2 regions of the Peribacillus sp. NJ4 genome follow, and region 2 is predicted to be linked to the other one. Evidence: riboswitches for the same ligand, from Rfam matches in the RefSeq annotation. Region 2 holds a riboswitch; the other holds the start of a gene.
What was found. Region 2 has a riboswitch for ZMP and ZTP ahead of QUF94_RS05995 (phosphoglycerate dehydrogenase). Riboswitches for the same ligand answer to the same signal wherever they lie in the genome.

Region 1 (5,660 bases), 1.1 Mb from region 2:
TACATTTGGTTCTCAATTGCGCGCGCACGAAGTAACGTATTCCAATGTGTTTCCCTTGCAAGTGGCCATTCTGCGACGATATGTAACACTTGAATACCTTGTAATGCTAAGTCACGAATAATTTCTGGGAATCGTAAATCGTAACAAATAATAACCCCCATCTTCACACCTTCAAGTTCAAATATTTCAACTTGATTATGGCCGCCCGTTAAAAACTTAGGTTCATCTAACATCGGAACAAGGTGCATCTTGTCATATGTGTGAACAATCACACCCATTCGATTTACTATAATCGCACGATTAAAGATATCTTTACCTTCTAATACGGCAATCGAGCCACCCACCAAGTTTACATTAAACTTCTTAGCCAGTGATTGTAAAAATTCAATGGATTGCTTTCCATCCACTTTGCAGATTTCTTTCAATTCCTCCAACGCATAGCCCGTAGACCACATTTCAGGAAGTACAACAACATCTACATCATCACTATAGTTAGCTTCTAACCAGCGTTCAATGATTTTCCTATTCTCTACAGGATTTCCAACCACTAAATCCATTTGAAATACTAAATAATTCAAATCGGTCACTCCTCTTAATAGTATTTAGTTTAGTAATGATGTATCTGGTTTCACAAACAACCATAATATAGCTGCAATAAACACAGGGATTACAGTTACTCCTAATGTGATATTCCAACCAAAGTTTTCTGCTAACCAACCACATAATAACGGTGATACAAAAGCTCCTAGATTTCCCCACAAGTTCATCCAACCTGAAACGGAGCCTGAAAAGTTTCTCCCTAAGTCTGTAGCGGAAGCCCATGAACACACTACTGTAAATCCTAGTGAACCCAAGCATATTGATAACCATAAAACATTCATATAAGGAGATACTGTCATAACGGCAAGGTACATTGAAATAATAAATACTATTAAACCTGATATAGCTAAAGAGGATCTTGATATTTGCTTTGAAAAACCTTTACGTACTAGTTATTCGGAAAGAATATCACCAGTCATTACTGTTATCAGTATTGCTAACCAAGGTAGGCTTGCAGCAAATCCCATTTTACCTAATGAGAATCCTCGATCTTCCAGTAGATATGTAGGTAACCAAACTAAGAAGAAAGTGATAGTATACAAAACAACGAAATATTGCAATCCTAACGCCCAAAATCGATAGCTTTTCAGAAAAGTACTCCAAGCGGCTCTAACTTTAGCAGTATCAACAATTTCTCTGTCTTCTAGAATATATTCTTTTTCTTGTTCATTCACAAGTTTATGAATTTCAGGATAGTCTCGGGCTATAACATACCATACACCTGCAATGATTATTCCTATTAATCCAAAAATATAAAATACAGCTTTCCAACCAAAATATTGATAGATATAAACCGTGACGATAGGGGCGATAACTGGTCCAAAATATGAACCTGCCAATAATGCACTGGATGCTCTGGCTTTTTCATCACTTCTAAACCAGTTTGTATTAAATACGTCATTAGCTGGAAACATCGGTCCTTCACCTATCCCAAGTAAGAATCAGACCGATACAATAGACCGTGAGATTTAACTAAACCCGCCAAACCCGTAAATACTGACCACCATACTAGAGAAAAAGCGATCATTTTTCTAGGACCAAATTTTTCTGCCATAAGTCTTGCCGGAATTTGAACTAACGCCTAACCTAAAGAGATTAATGATGCAAGCATACCAAAATTTATAATCATAATTTGTAGAAAAATGTCGTTATTTACGAATATCTTATCTCCATTTCTGAGATATTATTATATTGTATTCACTTTAACACATTGAAGTGGTAATGCAACGTTTATATCGGTCTCAACTTAGTGAGTGGGGAAAATAAATGAGTGTAATCGTCGAGAAGAAACGAGTGGAAACCTATACTCATATGGAAGATGTAATGTTGGTTGGGAAAATCCAAAATGGTGATGAAGATGCACTGGACTATTTAATCAAAAAATACAGATGTGTCCTCCAAACTAATGCATTTGAGGTATTTTTTAACGGGTGGGGATAAAGTAGACGTCTTTCAGGAGGGTATGTTTGAACATTCTCCGATCCCTTACTTGTAGAATCATGTTTGAGGCTGGTTGTATAACAAGCGAAGCTTTGGCACTACATGGAGGACTAGGGGTACTGGGTAATTCCTTTAGCTTTTTATTAATAATATCCAAAATTTAATTTATTCAGATTAACCTAATCAATGAAAAGCCAGGAAGGCACATTTTACATAGCACTTGCTTCTATTAGTATATTTGGAAATCCAATCTACGTTCCTCACTCTAGCTATGCCGAGTGTGTTTCATGTGCATGGCTTTTTTTTGAGGAAGAAAAGAACAGTTTATGTAAATGTTGTTGATATAATTTGTAAAATATGAACGGTTTATTTTGCGAATATAAGCTCTTAAAGATTTTTAAGTATAATGTTAAAGAGAGATGATTTTATTGATGTAGCGTGTGTTCCGGAAATCGAATGTTTGTTTTTTGGACTTTAATTTACCTAATTTTTTCAAATTAAAATGAATATTGATAGGGAATTACGAAAAATAAATAAGAATATATATAAAATATAAATATTTTTCAAGTGTTGTGAAATTTAAAATAATCCTATATACTATAAAAAAACTATTTTCCTATATGTAACTGGCGCAACATGGAGAACCATGGGGGAGCATATAGAGTATAAGCCGCGCGCCTGGGCAAACACTTGATCTATAAATAGATCAAGTGTTTTTTATTTTCCTAGGAAGAGGTGTAGGTAGAGATGAGTAATATGCATAGAAAGATGGGGACTTTTGCTTTAACTATGACAGGTATTGGTTCTATTATCGGCTCAGGTTGGTTGTTCGGAGCGTGGAAAGCCGCCCAGATTGCTGGGCCAGCAGCTATTTTTTCTTGGATTATCGGTATGGTTGTAATTTTATTTATTGCATTATCTTACGCAGAGCTTGGGGCAATGTTTCCTGAAGCTGGAGGAATGGTTAAGTATCCTCAATATTCGCATGGTTCTTTTATTGGATTTTTAGCTGCGTGGGCGAACTGGATTTCGATCGCTTCGACTATTACCGTTGAGGCCATTGCTTCGGTACAATATATGAGTACGTGGCCTTGGGAATGGGCCAGATGGTCTCATTCCTTAGTTGATAACAATATCTTAACGACCAAAGGATTATTCATAGCTTCTTTACTATTATTGTTCTATTTCTTCGTCAACTATTGGACAGTTAACCTTTTTGCTAAGGCAAATTCATTTATTACTATTTTTAAATTAATTGTTCCAGGTGTAATGGCAGGATCGTTATTTTTTGCTGGATTTCATGGTGAAAACTTTACAAGTTCTCAAGGGATCGCACCATATGGTTGGGCAAGCGTTTTAACAGCAGTAGCTACTTCTGGTATCGTGTTTGCGTTTAATGGATTTCAAAGTCCTGTTAATATGGCAGGAGAAGCGAAGTCGCCGAATAAGTCTATACCAATTGCTGTTATTGGGTCTATTCTAATTGCAGGTTTTATATACGTTATTTTACAAGTTGTTTTTATCGGTGCTGTCGATCCGTCTATGATTGTGAACGGATGGAGTCAACTGAATTTTAATTCACCTTTTGCTGATTTGGCAATTGCTCTTAGCCTTAACTGGTTAGCGATTGTATTGTATGTAGATGCGTTTGTATCACCATCTGGTACAGGTGCCACTTATACAGCTACAACTTCGCGAATGCTTTATGGAATGCAGAAAAATGGGTACTTACCGAATATCTTTGGTACATTACATCCACTATATGGTGTTCCTCGTCCAGCGATGTTATTAAACTTAGGCGTATGTTTTATCTTTTTATTTTTATTCCGCGGATGGGGCGTACTTGCTGAAGTGATTTCAGTTGCTACACTTATTTCGTACATCATGGGGCCAGTTGCATTGACAACATTAAGACGTACAGCTTCTCATTTTAATCGTCCATTTCACTTAAAAGGCGCTTCTATTATTGCTCCTTGTGGATTTGTTTTTGCATCGCTGACTTTATACTGGGCGCGTTGGCCATTAACAGGAGAAGTCGTTTTCATCATTGCCATTGGACTACCTATTTACTTTTATTATCAAGCTAAAAATAAATGGAATGGATTCAAAAAACAATTTTTATCAGGTGTTTGGATGCTTCTTTACTTAGGTTGTATGATTTTGATTTCTTATATTGGAAGTGAGAAGTTCGGCGGAAAAAATATTCTTACATTTGGCTGGGATATGGTGGTCATCGCATGTCTGGCACTCTGCTTCTATTGGTGGGGAGTTAAGAGCGGGATTAAAACAGAATACTTGGCTGAGGCTGAAAAAATCAACAAAGAATTTATTAATAAATAACTCTTAGTGTAGACACAGCTATATGAGTAAAAAGAAAACATGGTTACTTTATGACCATGTTTTTTTATTTATTAAAAAGTGTTCGCAAATTGGAACACCTGACAATATTAATGAAAAATTTAAACTTTTACCACACGTTTATAACCAACCTCGCTGGATAATGGATTGGCAGGAAGTACAAACATTTCATCTCCCAAGTCTAGTCGTATCGGATGAGAGAAAATGACTCCGTTATATACGAATGAGTGATATTCACCAAACTCACCACATGGATCAACATCCTCTGGTAAATCTTCCATAAATTTTTGGTCCGCAGCCAGTAAGTCCATCGGACTTCGATAAGGCTCCGAAATGGCAAAACTGGAGCTGAAAACGCTTCTGGCTAAATATGAACATATAAACACGTTGATGTATATGGTTTTTAGGCTTAAACATCTAAGTTGCAATTAAGTATCTTAATGAAATAATTATCTTTTTGATATTTATCATTGTAATAACTCAGCTCAGATTCAGGAAGCAAACACCATTCTGTGGATTCAAAAAGTGGATGAGGTGTACGAGAATTGAATATTTTTATCTTGAATTATTATATTTATGTTACTATAATTACAAAGAAAGTACGCGAATTGAATAAACATACGCGAATTGAATACTTTCTTTTAAAAAACTTATTGTAAAAAAGAGATAGAGGAGCCATTATCATTGAAAAAATTAATGTTGTTTACGACTGGTGGAACAGTAGCCTCACTTGAAGGAGAAAACTGACTTGTACCTGAACTGCATGCCGATGATCTATTAAGTTACATACATGAATTAAATGTACGTTGCCGTATTGATACGAAAGAGTTGTCATTACGACTCAATGTCTAGAAGAAGGAGAAGACATGGGTATATATGAAGTCGGTCGGAAAGTTGACCATAATCGTGTAGTACGTTCTAAAAATATGAACACAGAAGCAATCGTGCCGAAATTGATGTGGGTGCTAGGAAAAACAACAGATCCTAAAAAGGTAAAAGAAATGATGGAAGCATCGATTGCAGCAGATATTACATATTTTTTTGAGATACTGCTATCAAGGCGATTAACTCAAATTTGGGGGCTATATAACTCCTGACTTTGGACAGAATTCATCAGTTGATAAAGTTGATCTTTTTACAGTGAAAAAACTAGGTATCCTCTAAGCTAGTAAATTTCTTATAAGAGGTGATAGAATGCAACAATTATTACATGATGTAGTTGGCGTATCAAATGAATTCCTTTGGTCAAAATTATTAGTTAT
Region 2 (5,660 bases):
GAAAAATAGTTGCTTGGGGGATTACCTTGCATAAAGGGACTCAATTTGGTTTGATTAATCAAATAATCAGCCTTCTTATTTGTTTAGGAATTATCCTTGTTGCATTTAGTGGTTTTTATTTATGGTGGAAGCGAAAGCCGAAAAAAGGATTAGGTGCACCAAAAGCTCCTCCTATAAAGAACATGAGATTCTTTCTATTTCTGTTAATAGGTCTAGGAATTTTGTTTCCTTTGGTTGGTTTGTCTCTTATTGTTGTTTGGCTAATTGACTGGTTAATTATTAAACGAATATCTGCAGTTAAGAAGTTTTTGAATGCATAATTCGGAAATGTAAAGGGTGGCTTTTGCCGTGAAAAAAAATATATGTATTTCTTTAATCTTTATTTTCAGCCTATTGTTAAGTGCGTGTTCACTTGAAAAGGATGTCACTAATCTATACAAAGAAGAAACACCACTTGAAGCTGAAATAATTATACCAGCATCCTTTTCAGCTAATACACAGGAGACGATAAAGGCTGTTCTTACTCAAGGTGGTAAAAAGGTTGAAAACTCAGATTATGTTCATTTTCAGATATGGAAACAAGATGGCTCTCTCAAATATAGTATGGAACAAGCTGAGGAAGAGGGAAACGGTACTTATACTTTACGTAAAAACTTTGATAGTGATGGCCTATACTATATAAAAGTACATGCTAGTAACGATGGTTCAATCATTATGCCTCAAAAACAGTTTATCGTAGGAAAACTGTCTGAAAGTGAATTGAAATTCTTGCAAAAAGGGAGCCAAAAACAAGAAGAAAGTCATGAACATCATCATTAATAAATTTTTTTGACATCCGGTTTTCATTTGAAGACCGGATTTTTTATGGATATTTGTTTACCACGGTGGTTCGGAGAGAATGTATTTACAGGCAGGGTATGTAATGCTTCACCTTTATTTATTGGATTATTCTGCTCGTGCCGCATATACTGGATTGTTCCTATAAACAAGGGAGCTTCCTCAGAACATAAACAAACTTTAAGGGAGGGCATAGCATTGGTAACTTCACAGGGAACTGCTTCGGTTAGCTTTCCATTCCCATCTGTATGGGGTATCCACTCTTCAATAGCTGGCAGAACGATTATTTGGGGAACACTTAACATTAACTCCATTACAGATAATAGAGTAAGTGGTACGGCTAATTTTCGTGGTACACCTATTCCGATTAGTGGCTTTTGGAATGAAAGCACCAAACAACTCACATTCGATTCACCTTATGCCACATTCTCTGGCAACTTAACCATTATTGATGATTTCCAGATTAGAGTTCGACATTTTATTTTACGCGGACGTTTTCTTATGAAGCCTCCCTCTTTACAAGCAGGTGAGTCTGGATCGTGGATTGCCACTACTGATATAGCTCTGAATGAATTTCCTGTTAGTGGTAATACCTATACCGAGCAATTACCTCCTGTTGGAGCTTTTTTAACATCGAATATCCTTCATCAGTATCAGAATTTTGGGGGCAGAACAATATAGGGTAATCCTTTCTGTGTAGAAAGGGTGTGAATCGTCTCTGTATTTCCTAGGGACGATTCTTTACTATAGCAAATTACCAAAAGCCTTCTTGAACTGACAGGTTGGTTGAGAATTCAGGGATTATTTTCTGATACGTCATCTTTTCAAATGTTTCCCATCATGATATTACATTTTGATGTAATCCTGATGCCTACATAGAAGGCAAAAAATAAACCCCTTCCCAAATGGAAAAGGCGAGGTGCTGAAGTGAACGGAAGCAAAGAGGCACACCAGTGACTATCTAACTAAGCAGATTAATATATGAGATAGTGATTTTGGTAGATAACTTTTGAATCCATTAACTCAAAATGAGTACAGATGGAATATTGATTGACAGCATTTTCTCTGTACTTCATACTATTGTAATAACAGAACTGACAGAATATTTGGTAAATTAGGAGGGTAAAACTATGAAACCAACTGTAATGACAATGGATTTACAATTATTAGCAGATGTTCTTAGGGAAAATAATTGTACAAGTTTAATAAAAGCAATTGCAGAAAAGGATTTTCAAGTGGCTCAAATGCTTGATGTATTAATATTTGAGGATAAATGGGAGGATGACATGTGACTAAGCTCAGAATCCTTTTAACCATTCCAATTTTGCTATATGGAATTTTCATATTTGTTGTCATTCAATACGATAAGAATATTCCACTTTATTTGCATCTTCTATTCGCAATCTACTTGATGTTGTTTGTACATTATGAAGAAGAAACGGAAGTGAAACCATGACAGATTTTTAATCTTGGAGAAGTTCGATCTTAAGCAATTCGTGATGGAAGAAGTTTTGACTTCAACTGACTGTATCGAGCTGCTTGGCATAACCCGTGCCAGGCTGAGTTCGTTGTAATCCCTAGGTTCTCAACACGTGAGTAACGTTTAATATGATCACCACAATAAGTGGCTTTTTTTGTTCAAAAACATTAACAAGCCTAAAAAAAGCCCCAACTCCTTAAAGGAATTGAGGCTTTCACTATTTATCATCTATCTTCCGGTACCAATTAGATAATACGAGTTGTGACGATACCTTCGATTTGTTTGATTTTTGCTTCCAAACCAGGAATGATATCGCCGTTTACTTCACCGTCAATGTCGATGATCGTATACGCATATCCCCCACGGCTTCTGTTAACCATGTCAGCGATGTTCAAATTAAAGCCAGATACAGCCAGTGTAATTTGCCCAACCATGTTAGGAACGTTTTCGTGGAAAGTTGCCACACGACGATTTCCTGTATAAGGAATGGCAGTATTCGGGAAATTCACAGAGTTCTTGATGTTCCCTGTTTCTAAAAAGGTCTTCAACTGACGAGCTGCCATGATGGCACAGTTTTCCTCTGATTCTAGTGTAGAGGCACCAAGATGCGGAATTGGAACGACATTTTTCATTTTCAACACATTTTCATTCGGGAAGTCGGTGATGAACCTGCCAACTTTCCCGCTCTCAAGTGCCGCTTCCATATCCGCTTCATTCACTAGCTCGCCGCGTGAGAAGTTCAAGATATGTACGCCAGGCTTCATGATGCCAAATGTTTCTTGGTTAAACATTCCTTTAGTGTCATCAGTTAATGGAACGTGTACTGTAATGTAATCAGATTCTGCAAACAATTGTTCAATTGTCATGGCGCGTTGTACATTGCGGGACAAGTTCCAAGCTGTATCAACAGAGATGAACGGGTCAAACCCAATGACATCCATGTCCAAATCCAGGGCATCATTCGCTACAAGTGCACCGATCGCTCCTAAACCGATTACGCCAAGAGTTTTTCCCTTGATTTCTTTACCAACGAATTGTTTCTTTCCTGCTTCTACAAGCTTTGGAATTTGTTCTCCTTCGCCTTCCAGCGTCTTTGTCCAGGCCACACCGGCAAACAGGTTACGAGATGAAGCCATTAATGACGTTAGCACCATTTCTTTTACAGCGTTTGCGTTAGCTCCAGGTGTATTGAAAACGACGATTCCTTGCTCTGTGCATTTGTCGACCGGAATATTATTGACTCCTGCCCCTGCCCTTGCGATTGCTTTTAACTGATCGCCGAATTCCATAGTATGCATGTTAAAGCTGCGAAGTACGATTGCATCAGGGTTTTCACTGTCATTGTCGACTTTAAAATCGCCTTTGTTGAATACATTTAGCCCGCTTTCGGCAATATTATTTAACGCTTTGATCGTTTTGACTTTTTCTAAAAGTACTGTGCTCATTTTGTTTGCTCCTTTTTGGTTATGATAGTTTTGAAGTTTCAAAATATTGACAAAATTTTGAAACCATGAAAATCTGCATTCTCTAAACCTTTACTATCCTCTGTAAATACACAGAAAGAGGCAAGGGATAAAATCCCTTACCTCTGCCCAGGCGAACGGCTACGACACTATGTGTTCCCTCACGGTTATCCGTGTTTCGCCAGTTGCACATAGTCTTTTCATTTATTTTATTTTATCAAATTATTCAGCAATCTTCAATATCATTTTAAAGATTTATCTCTTTTTTTGCAGAAGTCACAACTCACCAGAAATAAATCGACGAATTCTATCGTTTTATCTCCCGAAAATAGGAATATATCGACGAATTCTATCGTTTTATCTCCGAAATTAGGAATATATCGACGAATTCTATCGTTTTATCTCCGAAATTAGGAATATATCGACGAATTCTATCGTTTTATCTCCGAAATTAGGAATATATCGACGAATTCTATCGTTTTATCTCCGAAATTAGGAATATATCGACGAATTCTATCGTTTTATCTCCGAAATTAGGAATATATCGACGAATTCTATCGTTTTATCTCCGAAATTAGGAATATATCGACGAAATTACTCGTTGGAAAAAGGCACTGTTGAAAGTGGCTGTTGATATTCTTGGACTATCTCGGACAGCTTTGTTGTAAAATGGATAATATTAGTAAAATATAGAAAGTATAGCAAACTAAAAGATAATTAGGAGGAATTAATATGATAGTAAGAGAGGCAACGCTTGCTGATGCTGAAGGTATAGCAATAGTCCATGTGGATTGCTGGAGAACCACTTATGAAAATATAATACCAAGTGATTTTCTAGATAATCTGTCTTATGAGAAAAGGAAAGATTTATGGATAAAGAATATATCCAGTGATGGGAATCATATTTATGTAGCAGAAAATGACAAGGGGAAAATAGTTGGATTTATAGCTGGTGGTAAAAGGGAAACAAATAAAGTTGAGGATTCGGGTGATTTAACTGCAATATATATCCTCGAAAATTTTCAAAGAATGGGAATAGGAAAGAAACTTATCAAAGAATTATTTTTTAAATTTGAAGAACTTGGATTCAAGACCATTCTCGTTGAGGTACTTGAAGATAATAAATCTCGATACTTCTATGAGGCATTTGGTTCTGAATTGCTTAAAACCGAAAAAATCAAAATCGCTGGCGCTGAAATAAATCTATTGGTTTATGAATGGAAGGATATTAGCCCGGTATTGTTATGAATAAACCTACGGCACCGAACTTCAAAAAAAGACACAATCCTAAGTGAAGGATTGTGTCTTTCATTTGATTTAATTTTGATTAAATCCGCTTTCGTCCATGTAAAACACTTCCCAAGAATGACCGTCGATATCCTTAAAGCTCCAACCGTACATGAAACCATGATCAATTGCTTCATTAAAAGGCTTTCCACCAGCATCCAGTGCCCTATTCACGACCTCATCCACTTCTTCCTTACTTTTAACCGATAGGGCCACGATGGCTTCCGTAGTTGTTGCTGGATCTGGGATATCCTTCTTGGTAAACGTTTTAAAGTAATCTTCCACCAATAACATGACATATATGGACTCACTGATAACCATGCACGTTGCATTTTCATTGGTCATTTGCTCGTTAAATTCAAAGCCGACCTTTGTGAAAAATTCCATTGAGGCACCCAAATCTTTAACAGGCAAGTTTACAAAGATCTTTTCTGCTTGAACTCCCATCCAATTCACCCTCGCTTGATTTATTTGTTCACTCACCTTCTATTCGCTGCATTTTTCGATTTTCCTGCTTGCAGCAGTCATTGCATTCAAATTGAACAGATACAACCTTAGCCACTGGGAGCATCCATAATTCACCTACTTAAAAG

Region 1: another riboswitch for ZMP and ZTP. It lies ahead of QUF94_RS11485 (glutamate/serine transporter AimA); the one in region 2 lies ahead of QUF94_RS05995 (phosphoglycerate dehydrogenase).

Annotation. Positions count from the first base shown of each region.
Region 1 covers NZ_JAUCFQ010000001.1:2,286,613-2,292,272, forward strand. The annotation lists gene QUF94_RS11465 (carbon-nitrogen family hydrolase) at 1-587, opposite strand, end outside; gene QUF94_RS11470 (MFS transporter) at 603-914, opposite strand; gene QUF94_RS11475 (MFS transporter) at 993-1,514, opposite strand; gene QUF94_RS11480 (hypothetical protein) at 1,867-2,040, shown strand; ZMP/ZTP riboswitch at 2,653-2,731, shown strand; gene QUF94_RS11485 (glutamate/serine transporter AimA) at 2,788-4,380, shown strand; gene QUF94_RS11490 (hypothetical protein) at 4,500-4,709, opposite strand; partial or broken gene QUF94_RS11495 (hypothetical protein) at 5,226-5,495, shown strand; gene QUF94_RS11500 (alanine/glycine:cation symporter family protein) at 5,593-5,660, shown strand, end outside.
Region 2 covers NZ_JAUCFQ010000001.1:1,185,785-1,191,444, reverse strand. The annotation lists gene QUF94_RS06020 (PepSY-associated TM helix domain-containing protein) at 1-320, shown strand, start outside; gene QUF94_RS06015 (FixH family protein) at 349-819, shown strand; gene QUF94_RS06010 (hypothetical protein) at 1,036-1,518, shown strand; gene QUF94_RS06005 (hypothetical protein) at 1,968-2,129, shown strand; gene QUF94_RS06000 (hypothetical protein) at 2,126-2,293, shown strand; gene QUF94_RS05995 (phosphoglycerate dehydrogenase) at 2,563-3,762, opposite strand; ZMP/ZTP riboswitch at 3,901-3,979, opposite strand; gene QUF94_RS05990 (GNAT family N-acetyltransferase) at 4,513-5,028, shown strand; gene QUF94_RS05985 (VOC family protein) at 5,098-5,514, opposite strand.